DNA from 2 places in the Stutzerimonas sp. KH-1 genome. Region 2 is predicted to be linked to the other one. Evidence: predicted binding sites of a transcription regulator. Region 2 holds the regulator's gene; the other holds the start of a gene.

Region 1 (8,665 bases), 420 kb from region 2:
GAGCCAGCTGACGTTGGCGATGATCCAGGCCTGCGTGTCGCCGAACAGCGTTTGCGCGTGGCTCTGGAAGGCGACGCTGTAGATCACCAGCGCCAGGATGATGACCGCCGAGCCGTAAAAGACCGGGGCGTTGAGGTGGGACGACGAGGGCTGTTTTGCCTCCATGCTGCGCTCCTTCGGGTTGTTTCTGGGGAGTGGCCGCCTGTGGCGAAAGCCATCCAACTTAACACAGACCGCAAAGGATGCTGGTTGTCCGCAGCCGATCGATGCGCACCGAAGCCCGGGCTAGAGCAGGTTCAGGCTTGACTCCCGGGCCGGTACTGCAGGGCTTCGGCGAGGTGCTGACGGCTGATTCGCTCGGCCTGTTCCAGATCGGCGAGGGTGCGCGCCACCTTGAGCAAGCGGTGCGCCGCGCGCAACGACAGCGCCAAGCGTTCGCAGGCGCGTTCCAGCCAGGCCTGGTCGTCGGCACCGAGCTGGCAATGACTGCGCAGGCCGGCCAGATCGAGAAAGGCGTTGGCGCAGCCCTGACGGGCAAGTTGCCGCTGCCGTGCCTCGGCGACCTGCGCGGCGAGCACCGCGCTGCTCTGGCCCGTCTGCGGCGGTGCGTTGAGGGCGGTTGCTTCGCGCGCCACGGTCAGGTGCAGGTCGATGCGGTCGAGCAGCGGTCCGGAGAGCTTGTTGCGGTAGCGCTGAATCTGCTCCGGTGTGCAGCGGCAGCGCCCGTTGGGATCGCCGAGGTAGCCACAGGGGCAGGGATTCATCGCAGCGACGAGCTGAAAACGCGCCGGAAAGCGCACCTTGTCGCGCGCCCGGGCGATGACGATATGGCCGGATTCCAGCGGCTCGCGCAGGACCTCGAGTACCTTGCGATCGAACTCAGGCAGTTCGTCGAGAAACAGCACACCCTGATGCGCCAGGGTGATTTCCCCCGGCTGCGGGCGGCTGCCGCCACCGACCAGCGCCGGCCCTGATGCACTGTGATGGGGCTGGCGGAACGGTCGTTGCGGCCAATGTTCGAGAGGGCTATGGCTGGCCACCGAATGAATGGCCGCGACCTCCAGCGCCTCCTGTTCGTCCAGCGGCGGCAACAGGCCGGGCAGGCGGCTGGCCAGCAGCGTCTTGCCGGTACCGGGTGGCCCGGAAAACAGCAGGTTGTGCGCACCGGCCGCGGCGATCAGCAGGCCGCGCTTGGCCGCCTGCTGGCCCTGCACGTCGGCCAGGTCAGGGTAAGGCTGGACCTGCCGTAGCAGGCCCTGGGCGACATAGGGTTCGAGTGGCGTGACGCCGTTGAAGTGCGCGGCGACCTCGAGCAAGTGCTCGGCGGCATAGACGGTTAGCCCTGAGGCCAGGCTGGCTTCCTCGGCGTTGGCCCGCGGCACCAGCAGTGCACGACCGGCGGCACGTGCAGCGAGGGCGGCGGGCAGCACGCCCTGCACCGGGCGCAGGGCGCCGGACAGTGCCAGTTCGCCCAGGCATTCCAGCTGCCCCAGGCGTTCGCTGGGCAGCTGTCCGCTGGCGGCAAGGATGCCCAGGGCAATGGACAGGTCGAAGCGGCCACCGTCCTTGGGCAGGTCGGCAGGGGCGAGGTTGAGGGTGATGCGTCGTGCGGGAAAATCGAAACCGGAGCTGAGGATGGCGCTGCGCACGCGATCCTTGCTTTCCTTGACCGCGGTTTCCGGCAGGCCGACCAGGGTCAGCGCCGGCAGACCGTTGGCCAGGTGGGCTTCGACGGTCACCGGCGGCGCTTCGACGCCGATCTGAGCGCGGCTATGAACGATGGCCAGGGACATTCGATCACTCCTTTGATCGTGTCGCGGCCCGGTCTATCAGGACGCGGGCGGCGTGAGCTTTTCTTCCAGTTCGGCAACCTTGGCTTCGAGCGCCTCCAGGCGCGCGCGGGTGCGGGCGAGCACCACCATCTGGCTGTCGAATTCGTCGCGGCTGACCACGTCGAGCTTGTTCAGTGCGCCCTGCACCACGCCCTTGAGCTGGGCTTCGAACTCGCCACGCGGCAGCGGCGTCTCGCCGTTGAACAGGCGCGAGGCCTGGGAGCCGATGGCATCTAGGAAAGCTTTTGGCGGCAACATTGAAAACACCTGTCGTTGAACGGGGCGCAGTGTAGCACGGTGATTTTTCTGCCTTTCTTGCAGGTGGCGCACAAAAAATGAGCAGAGCCTGGTGCGCCTGCGCACCATTTCTGTGCGTTCATCAGGCGGAACCGTCCGTCGGGCCGCTTCGTTTGAGGCCGAACCCGCGTAGCAAGCGGCTTGCGCAAAGCTGGCATCGATTCTGCTTTGCTCCTGTTGACGCACGCACCGGTTCGTTGCGGTGCATGAGCGATTCGCGACGCTTCGTCGGAGAGATTGGTGGTGTCGGTCCGCGGCCCGGCTGAAGCCGGAGCGTTACAACAGCCAGACACTGAGCTTAGACTTGAGCCGGGTTCGTACTTCTGGGGCAAGTCCACCTAAACGGGAGAAGTTTTCATGAAACTAGTCACTGCCATCATCAAGCCGTTCAAGCTGGACGACGTGCGCGAGTCGCTGTCGGAAATTGGCGTACAGGGCATCACCGTGACCGAAGTCAAAGGCTTCGGTCGTCAGAAGGGCCACACCGAGTTGTATCGCGGTGCCGAATACGTCGTCGACTTCCTGCCGAAGGTAAAGATTGACGTGGCCATCGCCGACGATCAGCTCGATCGCGTCATCGAGGCCATCACCAAGGCCGCCAACACCGGCAAGATCGGTGACGGCAAGATCTTCGTGGTCAACCTGGAACAGGCTATCCGCATCCGTACCGGCGAAACCGATACCGACGCGATTTAAGCAGCACCTCCGAACCCCCACGCCCCAGGAGTAAAACCATGACTCTGCGAAGATTCGCAGGGCTAGGAGCCCTTTTGCCTCTGATAAGCCCAGGCATCGCCTTGGCGCAGGAGGCGACGCTGGATTCAGGCGATACGGCATGGATGCTGACGGCCACTGCGCTGGTGCTGTTCATGACCATCCCCGGGCTGGCGCTGTTCTACGGCGGCATGGTCCGCTCGAAGAACATCCTCTCGGTGATGATGCAGTGCTTCGCCATCACCGGCCTGATGAGCATCCTCTGGATGGTCTATGGCTACAGCCTCGCGTTCGATACCACCGGTATGGAAGCGGGCGTCACCAACTTCAATTCCTTCGTCGGCGGTCTGGATCGTGCCTTCCTCAGCGGCCTGACGCCTGACAGCCTGGTCGGCGCGTTCCCAGAAAGCGTCTTCATCACGTTCCAGATGACCTTTGCCATCATCACGCCGGCGCTCATCGTCGGCGCCTTCGCCGAGCGCATGAAATTCTCGGCGATGCTGGTGTTCATGGGCGTCTGGTTCACCCTGGTCTATGCGCCGATCGCGCACATGGTCTGGGGCGGTGACGGCGGCCTGATGTGGGACTGGGGCGTGCTGGACTTCGCCGGTGGCACCGTGGTGCACATCAACGCCGGTATCGCTGGCCTGGTGGCCTGCCTGGTGCTGGGCAAGCGCAAGGGCTTCCCGACCACGCCCATGGCACCGCACAACCTGGGGCTGACCCTGGTCGGCGCGGCGATGCTGTGGATCGGCTGGTTCGGCTTCAACGCCGGCTCCGCCGTGGCCGCCAACGGCACCGCCGGCATGGCCATGCTGGTCACCCAGATCGCCACCGCCGCCGCGGCGCTGGGCTGGATGTTCGCCGAGTGGATCGGCCACGGCAAACCCAGTGCACTGGGCATCGCCTCCGGCGTGGTCGCCGGTCTGGTCGCCATCACGCCGGCTGCCGGCACGGTCGGCCCGATGGGCGCGCTGGTCATCGGTCTGGTCTCCGGGGTGGTCTGCTTCTTCTGCGCCACCAGCCTGAAACGCAAGCTTGGCTACGACGATTCGCTGGATGCCTTCGGTGTGCACGGCGTGGGCGGCATCGTCGGTGCGCTGCTCACCGGCATCTTCGCCGCGCCCATGCTGGGAGGCTTCGGCGAGGTGGAGAACATCGGCCTGCAGCTGTGGATTCAGTTCAAGGGCGTGCTGTTCACCGTGGTGTACACCGGCATCGTCACCTACCTGATCCTCAAGGCGATCGATCTGGTGATGGGGCTGCGGGTCAACGAGGAGCAGGAAACCGTCGGCCTCGACCTCAGCCTGCACAACGAGCGCGGCTACAACCTGTAAGCCATTCAGGGCGCCCCGGAGCCAACCCGGGGCCAATCCGAAAAGCGGCGCTGGCCATCGATGCAGCATGCGGTGGCCAGCGGACCGAACAGCGCACAAAGCGCGACAGCAAGAGGTGACACATGGATAGCACTGCATTGATACCCGTCCAGTACGGACTCGATACCTTCTACTTCGTGATCTGCGGAGCGCTGGTGATGTGGATGGCGGCGGGTTTCGCCATGCTCGAAGCCGGTCTGGTCCGGGCCAAGAACACCGCTGAGATCCTCACCAAGAACATCGTGCTCTACGCGCTGGCGTCGATCATGTATCTGCTGGTCGGCTACTACATCATGTACTCCAGCCCGGAAGGCGGCATCCTGCCGAGCCTGGGCTTCCTGATCGGTGACGAGCATGCGGTCGATGTGGTCGCCGCCGGTGGTGAGGACGCGCCTTACTACTCCGCGCGTGCCGACTTCTTCTTCCAGATCGTCTTCGCCGCGACCTGTATGTCGGTGGTTTCCGGTGCGGTGGCCGAGCGCATGAAGCTGTGGGCGTTCATCGCCTTCGCGGTGGTGATGACCGGCTTCATCTATCCGGTTCAGGGCTTCTGGAAGTGGGGCGGTGGTTTCCTGGATGCCGCCGGCTTCCTCGACTTCGCCGGCTCCGGCATCGTGCACATGGCCGGTGCGGCCGCGGCGCTGGCCGGTGTCCTGCTGCTTGGTCCGCGCAAGGGCAAGTACGGCCCGAACGGCCAGATCAACGCCATTCCCGGCGCCAACCTGCCGCTGGCGACCCTCGGTGCCTTCATCCTGTGGATGGGCTGGTTCGGCTTCAACGGTGGCTCGCAGCTGAAAATGAGCACCATCGAAGACGCCAACGCGGTTGCCCAGGTCTTCGTCAACACCAACATGGGCGCGGCCGGTGGCCTGATTGCGGCGCTGATCACTGCGCGCCTGCTGTTCGGCAAGTCCGACCTGACCATGGTGCTCAACGGTGCGCTGGCCGGTCTGGTGGCGATCACCGCCGAGCCGCTGACCCCGAGCGCCCTGCAGGCGACGCTGATCGGTGGCGTGGGTGGCGTGCTGGTGGTGTTCAGCATTCTCGCGCTGGACAAGCTCAAGCTCGATGACCCGGTCGGTGCCATCTCCGTGCACGGTGTCGCCGGCATGTGGGGCCTGCTGGCCGTGCCGCTGACCAACGCCGATGCCACCTTCGGTGCCCAGCTGCTGGGTCTGGTCTCGATCTTCCTCTGGGTGTTCATCGCCAGCTTGATCGTCTGGGGCATCATCAAGGCGGTGATGGGCCTGCGCGTCAGCGAGGAAGAAGAGTACGAGGGCGTGGACGTGGTCGAATGCGGTCTGGAAGCCTATCCGGAGTTCACTCGTCAGTAACGACTCAAAGGGTCATGACAAGGGCGCCTTTTGGCGCCCTTTGTTTTTTTCGGCGCCACGCTAGAATGCGCGCGACCCGTCGTTGAACATGAGTCTTCGAACATGTGGCAACAGACCCTGATCACCCTTCGCGCCCGGCCGCGCGGTTTTCATCTGATCACCGACGAGGTGCTCGGCGCGCTGCCGGAACTGCGTCGATGCCAGGTCGGTCTGTTACACCTGTGGCTGCGGCATACCTCGGCCTCGCTGACGATCAACGAGAATGCCGATGCGGCGGTACGGCGCGACTTCGAACGCTTCTTCAATCGTCTGGTGCCGCAGGGCGAAGAGGGTTACGAGCATGACTACGAAGGGCCGGATGATCTGCCGGCGCACTTCAAGGCCAGCCTGCTCGGTTGCCAACTGAGCCTGCCAGTGAGCACGGGGCGCCTGGCGCTGGGGACCTGGCAGGGCATCTATCTCGGGGAACACCGCGACCAGGGTGGCGCGCGGCAGATAGTCGCAACGCTGCACGGGACGGCAAGTTGAATTTTTTTTGGCGGTGTCGGTCATTCCGCATCGCTGGGCTATAACTTACTCCGCTTTGGCAAAGCCATGAGGTAGAACATGAGCGACGAAGAACTAGAACAAGACGATCTGGACGTGAGCGACGAGGAGGAAGGCGAGGAGCTGAACGCGGCCGACGACGGCGACGACAACCTCGACGACGAAGGCACCGACAGCGAGCGCGCCACGCCGGCCAAGAAAAAGGCCAAGGCTGCCGAGCCTGACGAACTGCCGAGTCTGGAAGCCAAGCAGAAGGAGCGTGAGGCGCTGGCGCGGGCCATGGAGGAATTCCTGGCACGTGGTGGTCGCGTCCAGGAAGTCGAGCCCAACGTAGTCGCCGACCCGCCGAAGAAGCCGGACAGCAAGTACGGCAGCCGTCCTATCTGAGCACCATTTACATACGAACAAGCCCGCCATGCGCGGGCTTGTTCGTATTCAGCAGCAGCTTGTCTCTGGCTCAGTTGCCGCGCCAGTCGAGCAGCAGCTTGGGCAGCTCGGCGAGGCTGCGGATCTGCGCGTCGGGCTGGTAATCCTGCGTCCAGGCGATTTGCCCAGGATTGAACCAGACCGCGCGCAGTCCCGCCTGTTGTGCTCCGGCGATGTCGTCCTCGGCATGATCGCCGATATGTACCGCCTGCTCGGGGAGGGCGCCGCCCAGCCGCAGGGCTTGTCGGAACGGGTGCGGGTCGGGCTTGCCGATGCCGAGCTCCTCGGCACAGAGGGTGAACTGGAAATAGTCGGCCAGGCCCAGACGGCGCACGTCGGCGTTGCCGTTGGTGATCACGCCAAGGGTGTAGTGATTGGCCAGAAACTCCAGCGTGGGCTGAACGTCCGGGAAAATCTCGACCTCATGGCGCGCATCGAGAAACACCTGAAAAGCCCGCTCGGCCAGTTCGTCCGCTTCCTCACGAGGATAGCCCGCATCACCCAGTGCGTGCTGCAGGATGCGCCGACGCAGTTCGCTGACACGATGACGCAGCGTCGGCTCACGCTCGACCAGCATGCGCCGGATCGCACCCAGCGCCTCGACGGGAAACTCGCCCAGGCGCGGCGCGTGCTTGGCCAGCCAGTCGCGCAGCACGGTTTCCGCGCTCTGGATGGCCGGCTTGGTTTCCCAGAACGTGTCGTCCAGGTCGAATGTGATCAGGCGGATGTTCATATGTCGGAATCCTGCTTGCGCTTGGCGCGCGGATGCGCCTGGTCATAGACCTTGGCCAGGTGCTGAAAGTCCAGGTGGGTATAGATCTGCGTGGTGCCGATGTCGGCGTGGCCGAGCAACTCCTGGACCGAGCGCAGATCCTGAGAAGACTCCAGCATGTGGCTGGCGAAGCTGTGACGCAGCATGTGCGGATGCAAGTGCTGGCCAAGTTCGCGCACCCCTGCCTGGCGCACCCGCACTTGCACCGCACGGGCGCCGAGGCGCCGGCCCTGCTGGCCGATGAACACCGCGCTGTCGCTTGGGTTGGCCAGCGACCGTAGGGGCAGCCAGGCCTGCAGCGCCTCGCGGGCCTTGCTTCCGACCGGCAGCTCACGTGCCTTGTTGCCCTTGCCGAGCACGCGTACCAGCCCTGCGGGCAGGTCCAGCTGCTCAAGATTCAAGCCGACCAGCTCGGACAGGCGCAGGCCGGAGGAATAGAACAGCTCCAGCATCGCCTGATCGCGCCGCGCGATGAAATCGTCCTCGACGCCGCCATCGAGCAGCTGCATGGCGCGATCGGTATCCAGCAGGCGCGGCAGCCGGCGTTCGCCCCTGGGTGCGGACAGCCCGGTGGCCGGGTCGTGTTCGCAGAGGCGCTCCTGATTGAGGTAGCGATACAGCCCGCGTACCGATGACAAGAGGCGTGCCAGGCTGCGGCTGGATTGACCCTGGCGATGCAGTTCGCCCACCAGCTGGCGCAGGTGCCGGCTTTGCAAGGCGGACCAATCGAGGATCTGCTCGCGTTCGCAGTACGCCAGCAGCTTGTTCAGGTCGCGCCGGTAGCCGTCCAGCGAGTGGGCCGAGAGCTGCCGGGCGCTGCGCAGATGTTCGAAGTAGGCATCAAGGGCAGTTTCAAGCGTCACACTGGGCTCCACATATGCACGTACGGCCGCGCCGATGCGTTGCCGCAGCTACAAGCGTCAGCGTACCGAACGCAGAGGGGTGCCGAAGCGCGGCAGCACCCGGGTCAACACTTCGGCGATATAGCCGAGAAACAGCGTGCCCAGCGAGCTCTTGTAGTGCTGCGGGTCCGGGCTGCCGATGGCCAGCACGCCCTGCTGATTGTTCAGGCTGACCACCGCGGCGGAGCCGACGCTGCCGCCATCTTCGCCGAACAGGAAACTCAGTTCGTGCGGACGTAGCACGCCGCAGATGGTCTTGCCGCCGTCGAGCAGGCCGCCGATGCTCTGCTGCGCCTCGCCGGTGCTGACGCAGCGGCCCACCGGCAGTGTCGCGTCGCTGAACAGGATGAGGCTGACGTAGGGCACCTGGAATTCGTGGCGCAGGCTGTCTTCCACCGCGCTGACCACTTCTTCCAGGCTGCCGGCGTCGAGCAGGTCGAGCACCAGGCGGCGGGTCTTGTCGAAC
Region 2 (8,665 bases):
GACCGTCTGCTACGACTTGCGCTTTGCCGAGTTGTACATGGCGCTGCGCGACGCAGGGGCCGAACTGATCAGTGCGCCCTCTGCCTTCACCACCGTGACCGGTGAGGCACACTGGACGACTCTGATCCGCTGCCGCGCCATAGAGACGCAGTGCTACGTACTGGCTGCCGCTCAGGTCGGTACGCACGCCGGCGGTCGCGTCACTTATGGGCATTCGTCTATCGTTGACCCCTGGGGTCGGTTGTTGTGCGAGCAGGCGGCTGCTGAGACAGCGCTGCTCGCCGAACGAGATGTGCCCGAGCAGGCGGCCATCCGCCAGCGCATGCCGGTGCAGCGCCACCGCCGTTTTTCCGTCCCGTGCTTGATCACGGACTGTCTGGAGTGAATATGAGTGAACTGCTGTTACCCGTAACCGAGCGTCTGCTGACGCCGGGTGGCCTGACCATCGACGATCTCCCAGCGCTGCTGGGCGAGCTCGCCGGTCCTGGCGTGGATGCTGCTGATCTGTATTTTCAGGATCAGGTATCCGAGTCCTGGGTACTGGAAGATGGCATCGTCAAGGAAGGCGGTTTTCACATCGAACAGGGCGTCGGCGTTCGGGCGCTTTCCGGTGAGAAGACCGGGTTCGCCTACAGCAACGCGATCACGGCCGATGCCTTGCGTCAGGCGGCCCAGGCCGCGCGGTCGATTGCCCGCAGCGGCAAGCAGGTGCAGGTCGGTGTGCTGTCCCGGGCAGCATTCGAGCCGCTCTACGGCCGCGATAATCCGCTCGACGGTCTGAGCCGGGGCGAAAAGGTGGAGCTGCTCAAGCGCATCGATGTCGCGACGCGAGCGCTCGATCCGCGGATCAAGCAGGTCACGGTGAGCCTGGCGGGTGTCTGGGAGCATGTTCTGGTTGCCGCGCTGGATGGCGGCATGGCTTCGGATATCCGCCCGCTGGTGCGTTTCAACGTCAGCGTGATCGTCGAGCAGAACGGCCGTCGCGAGCGCGGTGGGCAGGGTGGCGGCGGACGTACCGGCTACCGGTATTTCCTCGACGAGGATCGCGCCATGGGCTATGCGCGCGAAGCGCTGCGGCAGGCGCTGGTCAATCTCGAGGCAGTGCCGGCGCCTGCTGGGTCACTGCCGGTGGTGCTCGGCCCCGGGTGGTCTGGTGTACTGCTGCACGAGGCGGTCGGCCATGGGCTGGAGGGTGATTTCAATCGCAAGGGCAGCTCGGCCTACAGCGGTCGGATCGGGCAGAAGGTGGCGTCCAGCCTGTGCACCATCGTCGATGACGGAACCCTGGCGGATCGCCGAGGTTCGCTCAGCGTCGATGACGAAGGCACGCCGACGCAGTGCACCACACTGATCGAGAACGGCATTCTCAAGGGCTATATCCAGGACAAGCTAAACGCCCGGCTGATGGGCGTCGCGCCAACCGGCAACGGCCGCCGCGAGTCCTACGCGCACCTGCCGATGCCGCGCATGACCAACACCTACATGCTGGCCGGCGAGAGCGATCCGCAGGAAATCATCCGCTCGGTGAAAAAGGGTATCTACTGCGCCAGCCTCGGCGGCGGCCAGGTCGACATCACCAGTGGCAAGTTCGTCTTCTCCACCAGCGAGGCCTATCTGATCGAGGATGGCAAGATCACCGCGCCGGTGAAGGGCGCGACGCTGATCGGCAACGGCCCTGAAGTGATGAATCGGGTGTCGATGGTAGGCAACGACTTGGCGCTGGATAGCGGTGTCGGCACCTGCGGCAAGGACGGCCAGTCGGTGCCGGTGGGCGTCGGTCAGCCGACGCTGAAGATCGACGAGATCACCGTGGGAGGGACGGGCGCTTGAGCAGGCGCGCGTCGGATCGTGACCGGCGGCCTGGAGCTGACGTCAGCGCAGGCCACGCTTGGTCTCGTCCAGGTCACGGATGTATTTGAAGATTTTCCGGCTCGCTGCCGGCGGCTTGTTGCGTGCCGCTTCATGCTGCGCATGGCGGATCAGTCCGCGCAGGTGCTGGCGGTCGGTCTCCGGATACTCGGCGACGAAGGCTTCCAGGGTGCTGTCGTCGCCAGCGATCAGGCGGTCACGCCAACGTTCCAGCGCATGGAACCGTTCGTTGTACTGGCGGGTCGAGGCGTCGAGCTGGTCGACCAGGGCCAGGATCGCGTCGACGTCCTGGTCACGCATCAGTTTGCCGATGTATTGGATATGCCGTTTGCGTGCGATGTGTGCCTTGTGTTTGGGCGCGTCGGCGAGTGCCTTTTGCAGTGCGTCGCTGAGCGGCAGGCGAGCAATGAGATCGGGCTTGAGCGTGGTCAGACGCTCGCCGAGTTCCTGCAGCGCCAGCAGTTCGCGCTTGACCTGGGATTTGCTTTTTTCGTCGAAGCCGTCGACGTCGGAGTGTTCAGACATGGGGATGGTCCACTAGGAAATGCCGCCATGATAACAGCAGCCCCGGCAGCCGGCTCAGCGTAGCTGATGTCGGGCTGCTACTTGAATCGATTGCACTGGTTTTGGGAGAGCTTATGAGTGAAGTAGAGGGCATCGGACCGCATGCGCTGCCCGGCTTGCGCGATAAGGTCGAGCGCATCATCGAAGAGGCGCGTCGGCAGGGCGCCAGCGCCAGTGAGGTTTCGGTCTCGATGGAGCAGGGCCTGTCCACCACGGTGCGTCAAGGCGAGGTGGAAACGGTCGAGTACAATCGCGACCAGGGCTTCGGCATTACGCTCTATGTCGGCCAGAGCAAAGGCACGGCGAGCACAACCGGCAGCGGCGACGATGCCATCCGGGAAACCGTTGCTGCCGCCTTGGCCATTGCCAGGCACGCCTCGGAGGACGAATTCGCCGGCCTCGCCGACGCCACGCTGATGGCGCGCGAGCTTCCCGATCTCGACCTCTACCACCCGTGGGCGATCACTCCCGAACAGGCGATCGAGCAGGCGCTGAGCTGTGAAGGTGCGGCCTTCGCCTTCGACCAGCGGATTCGCAACGCCGACGGCACCAGCCTCAATACCCATCAGGGCTGTCGGGCCTACGGCAACAGCAACGGCTTCATCGGCGGTTATTGCAGCAGCCGGCACAGTCTGAGCTGCGTGATGATCGCTGAAAGCGACGGGCAGATGCAGCGGGACTATTTCTATGACGTGAACCGGATCGGCGAGGCGCTGATCGATCCGCTGACCATCGGTCAGCGAGCGGCTGAGCGTGCAGTTCGGCGGCTGGGCGCGCGTCCGATCCCGACCTGCGAGGTGCCGGTGCTGTTCGCACCGGAGCTGGCTACTGGGCTGTTCAGCCATTTCATCGCAGCGATTTCCGGTGGCAACCTCTACCGCAAGGCATCGTACCTGGAGGGCGCGCTGGGGCAGACGCTGTTCCCCGAGTGGCTGAGCCTGGACGAGCGCCCTCACATCCCGCGGGCGCTGGGGAGTGCCGGTTATGATGGCGATGGCTTGGCGACCTATGCCAAACCCTTCGTTGAGGGGGGGCGCCTCCTGTCCTACGTGCTATCGACCTACTCGGGACGCAAGCTTGGCATGCCGAGCACGGCCAACGCCGGCGGCGTGCACAACCTGTTCGTCAGTCACGGCGACGAGGATCAGGCGGCACTGATCCGTCAGATGGGGCGCGGGCTGCTGGTAACGGAACTGATGGGGCAGGGGCTGAATCTTGTGACCGGGGATTACTCGCGCGGTGCAGGCGGCTACTGGGTCGAGAATGGCGAGATTCAGTTCCCGGTGCAGGAAGTGACTATCGCCGGCAACCTGCGTGACATGTTCCGTCAGATCGTCGCGGTAGGTTGTGATATCGAGACGCGTGGCAATGTGCGCACCGGCTCGGTGCTGATCGAGCGGATGACGGTGGCGGGCAAGTAGCCTCGCCCAGCCGGCGTGGTCATCATCCGCGCCGGCCGCTCGAGGCCTTATTCGCCTTCTTCGAAATAATCGTCAATCAGTGCGACCAGGGCTGCCAGGGCTTCGTGCTCCTGCTCGCCTTCGGTGTGCAGGTGCAGAGTCGAGCCCTTGCTGGCGGCAAGCATCATGACCGCCATGATGCTCTTGCCGTCCACCAGCGTGGCCGGGCAGCGGCCGACACGGACGGCACACGGATAGCGGTTGGCAACGCCGACGAACTTGGCCGCCGCGCGCGCATGCAGACCGAGCTTGTTGATGATGGTGACTTCGCGGGCAGGCATGGGGCAGGTATTCCTAGGCGAGGTCCCGGTGACGGACCTGCAGATTCTTCAGCGGCTCCCTGAGCGCTTGGCCCAGGCGCTCAGCCAGATAAACCGAGCGATGATGGCCGCCGGTACAGCCGATGGCGATGGTTACGTATGCGCGGTTGCTGGCGGCGAAGCGGGGCAGCCATTTGCTCAGGTAGGCATGGATGTCCTGAAACATCTCCTCTACGTCGGGCTGGGCGGTCAGATAGTCGATGACCGGTTGATCGAGCCCGGAGAAGTCGCGCAGCTCGGCTTTCCAGTAGGGGTTGGGCAGGCAGCGCACATCGAACACCAGGTCGGCGTCGACCGGCATGCCGCGCTTGAAACCGAACGACTCGATGAGGAATGCGGTGCCGGGTTCGGGTCTGTTCAGCAGGCGCAGCTTCAGGACGTCGCGCAGCTGATAGAGATTCAGGTGCGTGGTGTCGATCTTCAGGTCGGCATGGTCGATGATGGCTGCCAATAGCAGCTCCTCGTCGCGGATAGCCTCGGCGAGGGAGCGGTTCTCGTTGGTCAGCGGATGACGTCGGCGGGTTTCCGAGAACCGCTTGAGCAGGGTTTCGTCGTCCGCGTCCAGATACAGCACGTCGCACTGGATATGCCTGGCGCGAACCTCTTCGAGCAGCTCCGGAAAACGCTTCAGTTGACTGGGCAGGTTGCGCGCATCGATGGAAACGGCGACCTGCGGATGCAGCAGCTCGGTGTGCAGCAGCGCGCGCTCGGCAAGCTCGGGAAGCAGGCCCGCCGGCAGGTTGTCGATGCAGTAGAAACCGTTGTCTTCGAGCACGTTCAGCGCGGTGCTCTTGCCCGAGCCCGAACGGCCACTGACGATGATCAGCCGCATCTGGCCCCCACTCCGCTAGGCGCCATTCTGGACGTCGACGACGACCTGATAGAGGCTCTCATTGGTCGGCGCCTGGCGCAGTCGCTGGCGCACCTCTTCACGGTCAAGCATGCTGGCGATCTGGCGCAGCAGCTCGAGGTGCTCGTCGGTGGCCGCTTCCGGTACCAGCAAGACGAACAGCAGGTCTACCGGCGCGCCGTCGATGGCGTCGAAGTCCACCGGCGTTTCGAGCCGCAGCACGGCACTCAGCGGGGCGTTACAGCCGACCATGCGGCAGTGAGGGATGGCGATGCCGTTGCCAAATCCGGTCGATCCCAGCTTCTCGCGGGCAATCAGGCTTTCGAATATGGTCTGGGAGTCGAGGTCTGTGAGGTCCTGGGCGATGACCTTGGCGATCTGTTCCAGGACGCGTTTCTTGCTACCGCCCGGGACGTTCACCAGGGAACGTCCGGGGGTCAGGATGTTTTCGAGTCGGATCATGTCTGGGAGTCAGCGGGAGATGGCGCCCTGGGTATGGTCGAGCTGCTTTTCCTTGTGCTTGATCAGCTGGCGATCGAGCTTGTCGACCAGCAGGTCGACGGCAGCATACATGTCTTCGTGTTCCGAGTTGGCGACCACTTCGCGGCCAGCGACATGCAGCGTCGCTTCGGCTTTCTGCTTGAGCTTCTCGACCTGCAGGATCACCTGGACGCTGATGATGCGGTCGAAATGACGGGCAAGCCGATCGAACTTCTCCTCGATGTAGTCACGCAGGGCATTGGTTACTTCCAGATGAACACCGCTGATATTGACTTGCATACTGCTATCTCCTTTGCCTTGTGCGAAGAGCAGGTCCGAAGCCCTGCCGCCGGGACGTTTCGGCCTTGGCCGATCACAGTAATCGTTTGCGCTCGCTGGATGGCGCGATACCGAGCGACTCCCGGTATTTGGCGACTGTGCGGCGGGCTACCTGAATGCCCTGCGCTTCCAGTAAACCAGCGATCTTGCTGTCGCTCAACGGCTTTTTCTGGTTTTCCGCCGCCACCAGCTTCTTGATGATCGCGCGGATCGCGGTGGACGAGCATTCCCCGCCTTCTGCCGTGCTGACGTGGCTGGAGAAGAAGTACTTGAGTTCGTAGATGCCGCGCGGTGTGTGCATGTATTTCTGGGTCGTCACGCGCGAAATGGTCGACTCGTGCATGCCCACCGCTTCGGCGATGTCGTGCAGCACCAGCGGTTTCATGGCCTCGTCACCATGCTCGAGAAATGCACGCTGGTGCTCGACGATCTGCGTGGCGACCTTCATCAGCGTTTCATTGCGGCTGAGCAGGCTCTTGATGAACCAGCGTGCTTCCTGCAGCTGGTTGCGCATGAAGGTGTTGTCGGCACTGGAATCGGCACGTTTGACGAAGCTGGCGTACTGCGCATTGACGCGCAGGCGTGGCATGGCGTCCTGGTTCAGCTCTACCAGCCAACGGTCGTTGTGCTTGCGGACGATCACGTCAGGCACCACATATTCCGGCTCGCTCGCTTCGATCTGAGAACCCGGGCGCGGGTTGAGCGTCTGGATCAGCTCGATCACCTGGCGTAGCTCGTCCTCCTTGAGCTTCATCCGGCGCATCAGCAGGTTGTAGTCGCGGCTGCCGAGGACATCCAGGTAATCGCTGGCCAAACGCTGCGCTTCGCTCAACCAGGGGGTGCGCTCGGGCAGCTGACGCAGTTGCAGCAGCAGGCATTCGCGCAGATCGCGCGCGCCGATCCCGGCGGGTTCGAACTGCTGGATGCGGTGCAGCACGACTTCGACTTCGTCGAGTTCGATCTCCAGTTCTGGGTCGAACGAGTCGGTGATTTCCTCGAGCGACTCTTCGAGATAGCCCTGATCGTTGATGCAGTCGATCAGCGTGGTGGCGATCAGTCGATCGGTATCGCTCATCGGCGCGAGATTGAGTTGCCAGAGCAGGTGGCTCTGCAGGCTGACGCCAGATGACGTGCGGCTGGTGAAGTCCCACTCGTCATCATCGTTGCTGGGCAGGCTGCTGGCGCTGGTCTGGTAGATGTCCTCCCAGGCGGTGTCGACCGGCAGCTCGCTGGGAATGCGTTCACCCCAGTCAGCGTCATCGAGGCTTTCGCTGCCGTGCGATGGCTCGTCGTAGGTGCTGTCCTGTGTGGCGCTTTTCTCGCTGGTGGCCTCAGCTGGGCGGTCAGCAGCTTCGGCCATCGGGTCGGAGCTGTCGAAGTCGTCGCCGTCTTCCTCGCGCTCGAGCATGGGATTCGAATCCAGCGCTTCCTGGATCTCCTGTTGCAGATCGAGGGTGGATAGCTGGAGGAGGCGTATGGCCTGTTGCAGCTGCGGTGTCATCGTCAGCTGCTGGCCCATCTTCAGGACTAGCGATGGTTTCATGGCAGAGGACTTCAAACCTTTTATGCCGGCGCAACCGCGCCCGTTCCGACATGTGGCGCGCCAGGCGCCAACAGAAAGCAAATTATATGCCTGCCGAGGAAGCCTTTGCCTAGGGCCGATTTGCCGAGCTGCGCAAAAAAAACGGCTCTACAGACGGAATTCGTGGCCCAGATAGACTTCCTTGACCAGTTGGTTGCTCAGGATTGTTTGGGCGTCGCCCTCGGCGATCAGCTGGCCATCGTTGACGATGTAGGCGGTTTCGCAGATGTCCAGGGTTTCACGGACATTGTGGTCGGTGATCAGTACGCCGATGCCCTTGGCCTTGAGGTGGTGGATGATCTGTTTGATGTCGCCCACCGATATCGGATCGACGCCAGCGAAGGGTTCGTCGAGGAGGATGAATTTGGGCGCAGTAGCCAGCGCACGGGCGATCTCCACGCGGCGACGCTCGCCGCCGGACAGGCTCATGCCGAGGCTGTTGCGGATATGGTTGATGTGGAACTCCTGCAGCAGGCCTTCCAGCGCCTGCTGGCGGCCGCTACGGTCCAGATCCTTGCGGGTCTCGAGAATCGCCATGATGTTGTCGGCGACCGAGAGCTTGCGGAAGATCGAGGCCTCCTGCGGCAGATAGCCGATCCCGGCGCGCGCGCGACCGTGCATCGGCAGATGGGTCACGTCGTTCTGATCGATCAGTACTCGACCCTGGTCGGCATTCACCAGGCCGACGATCATGTAGAAGCAGGTGGTCTTGCCAGCCCCGTTGGGGCCGAGCAGGCCGACGATCTGCCCACTTTCGATGGACAGGCTGACATCACGGACGACCTGGCGGCTCTTGTAGCTCTTGGCCAGATGCTGGGCTTTGAGGACGGCCATTACTCCGCCTGCTCCGCTGCCTGCCCGTTCTTGCGCGGCTGGATGACCATGTCCACACGTGGGCGCGGCGTGGTCACATCGGCGTTGGTGGCGCGGCCAGCATTGACGATCTGGCGACGGGTGTCATAGACGATCTTCTCGCCTTCGAAGGTGTTGCCTTCCTGAACGACCTTGGCCTGATCGATGAGCACGATCCGCTCGTTGGCGGCGAAGTACTGGATGGTCAGGCCGTAGGCTTTGACGATTTCCTTGTCCGCCGCAGGCTTCTGCTCGTAGTAGGCCGGTTTGCCGATGGAGGTGAAGACTTCGACGTCGCCGTTCTCGTCCTGAGTGATGGTCACCGTGTCGCCGGTGATCTTCATCGTGC

Evidence for each region. Region 2 encodes sigma-54, which starts transcription at its own class of promoters, with help from an activator protein. Its sites were predicted from a motif close to ANTGGCATNNANNTTGCTNT; they were not measured.
Region 1: glnK (P-II family nitrogen regulator) is a predicted target of sigma-54. The motif match lies at 2,280-2,299, and genes of this name have one in related genera.

Annotation. Positions count from the first base shown of each region.
Region 1 covers NZ_CM137011.1:2,949,614-2,958,278, reverse strand. The annotation lists gene ACX1DW_RS14340 (BCCT family transporter) at 1-165, opposite strand, end outside; gene ACX1DW_RS14335 (YifB family Mg chelatase-like AAA ATPase) at 297-1,793, opposite strand; gene ACX1DW_RS14330 (accessory factor UbiK family protein) at 1,830-2,090, opposite strand; gene glnK (P-II family nitrogen regulator) at 2,487-2,825, shown strand; gene ACX1DW_RS14320 (ammonium transporter) at 2,864-4,180, shown strand; gene ACX1DW_RS14315 (ammonium transporter) at 4,303-5,553, shown strand; gene ACX1DW_RS14310 (secondary thiamine-phosphate synthase enzyme YjbQ) at 5,656-6,081, shown strand; gene sutA (transcriptional regulator SutA) at 6,160-6,486, shown strand; gene ACX1DW_RS14300 (HAD family hydrolase) at 6,557-7,258, opposite strand; gene xerC (tyrosine recombinase XerC) at 7,255-8,160, opposite strand; gene ACX1DW_RS14290 (DUF484 family protein) at 8,218-8,665, opposite strand, start outside.
Region 2 covers NZ_CM137011.1:2,533,541-2,542,205, reverse strand. The annotation lists gene ACX1DW_RS12325 (carbon-nitrogen hydrolase family protein) at 1-385, shown strand, start outside; gene tldD (metalloprotease TldD) at 388-1,830, shown strand; gene yjgA (ribosome biogenesis factor YjgA) at 1,873-2,394, opposite strand; gene pmbA (metalloprotease PmbA) at 2,508-3,854, shown strand; gene ACX1DW_RS12305 (HPr family phosphocarrier protein) at 3,902-4,174, opposite strand; gene rapZ (RNase adapter RapZ) at 4,188-5,045, opposite strand; gene ptsN (PTS IIA-like nitrogen regulatory protein PtsN) at 5,061-5,525, opposite strand; gene hpf (ribosome hibernation-promoting factor, HPF/YfiA family) at 5,535-5,843, opposite strand; gene ACX1DW_RS12285 (RNA polymerase factor sigma-54) at 5,917-7,425, opposite strand; gene lptB (LPS export ABC transporter ATP-binding protein) at 7,573-8,298, opposite strand; gene lptA (lipopolysaccharide transport periplasmic protein LptA) at 8,298-8,665, opposite strand, start outside.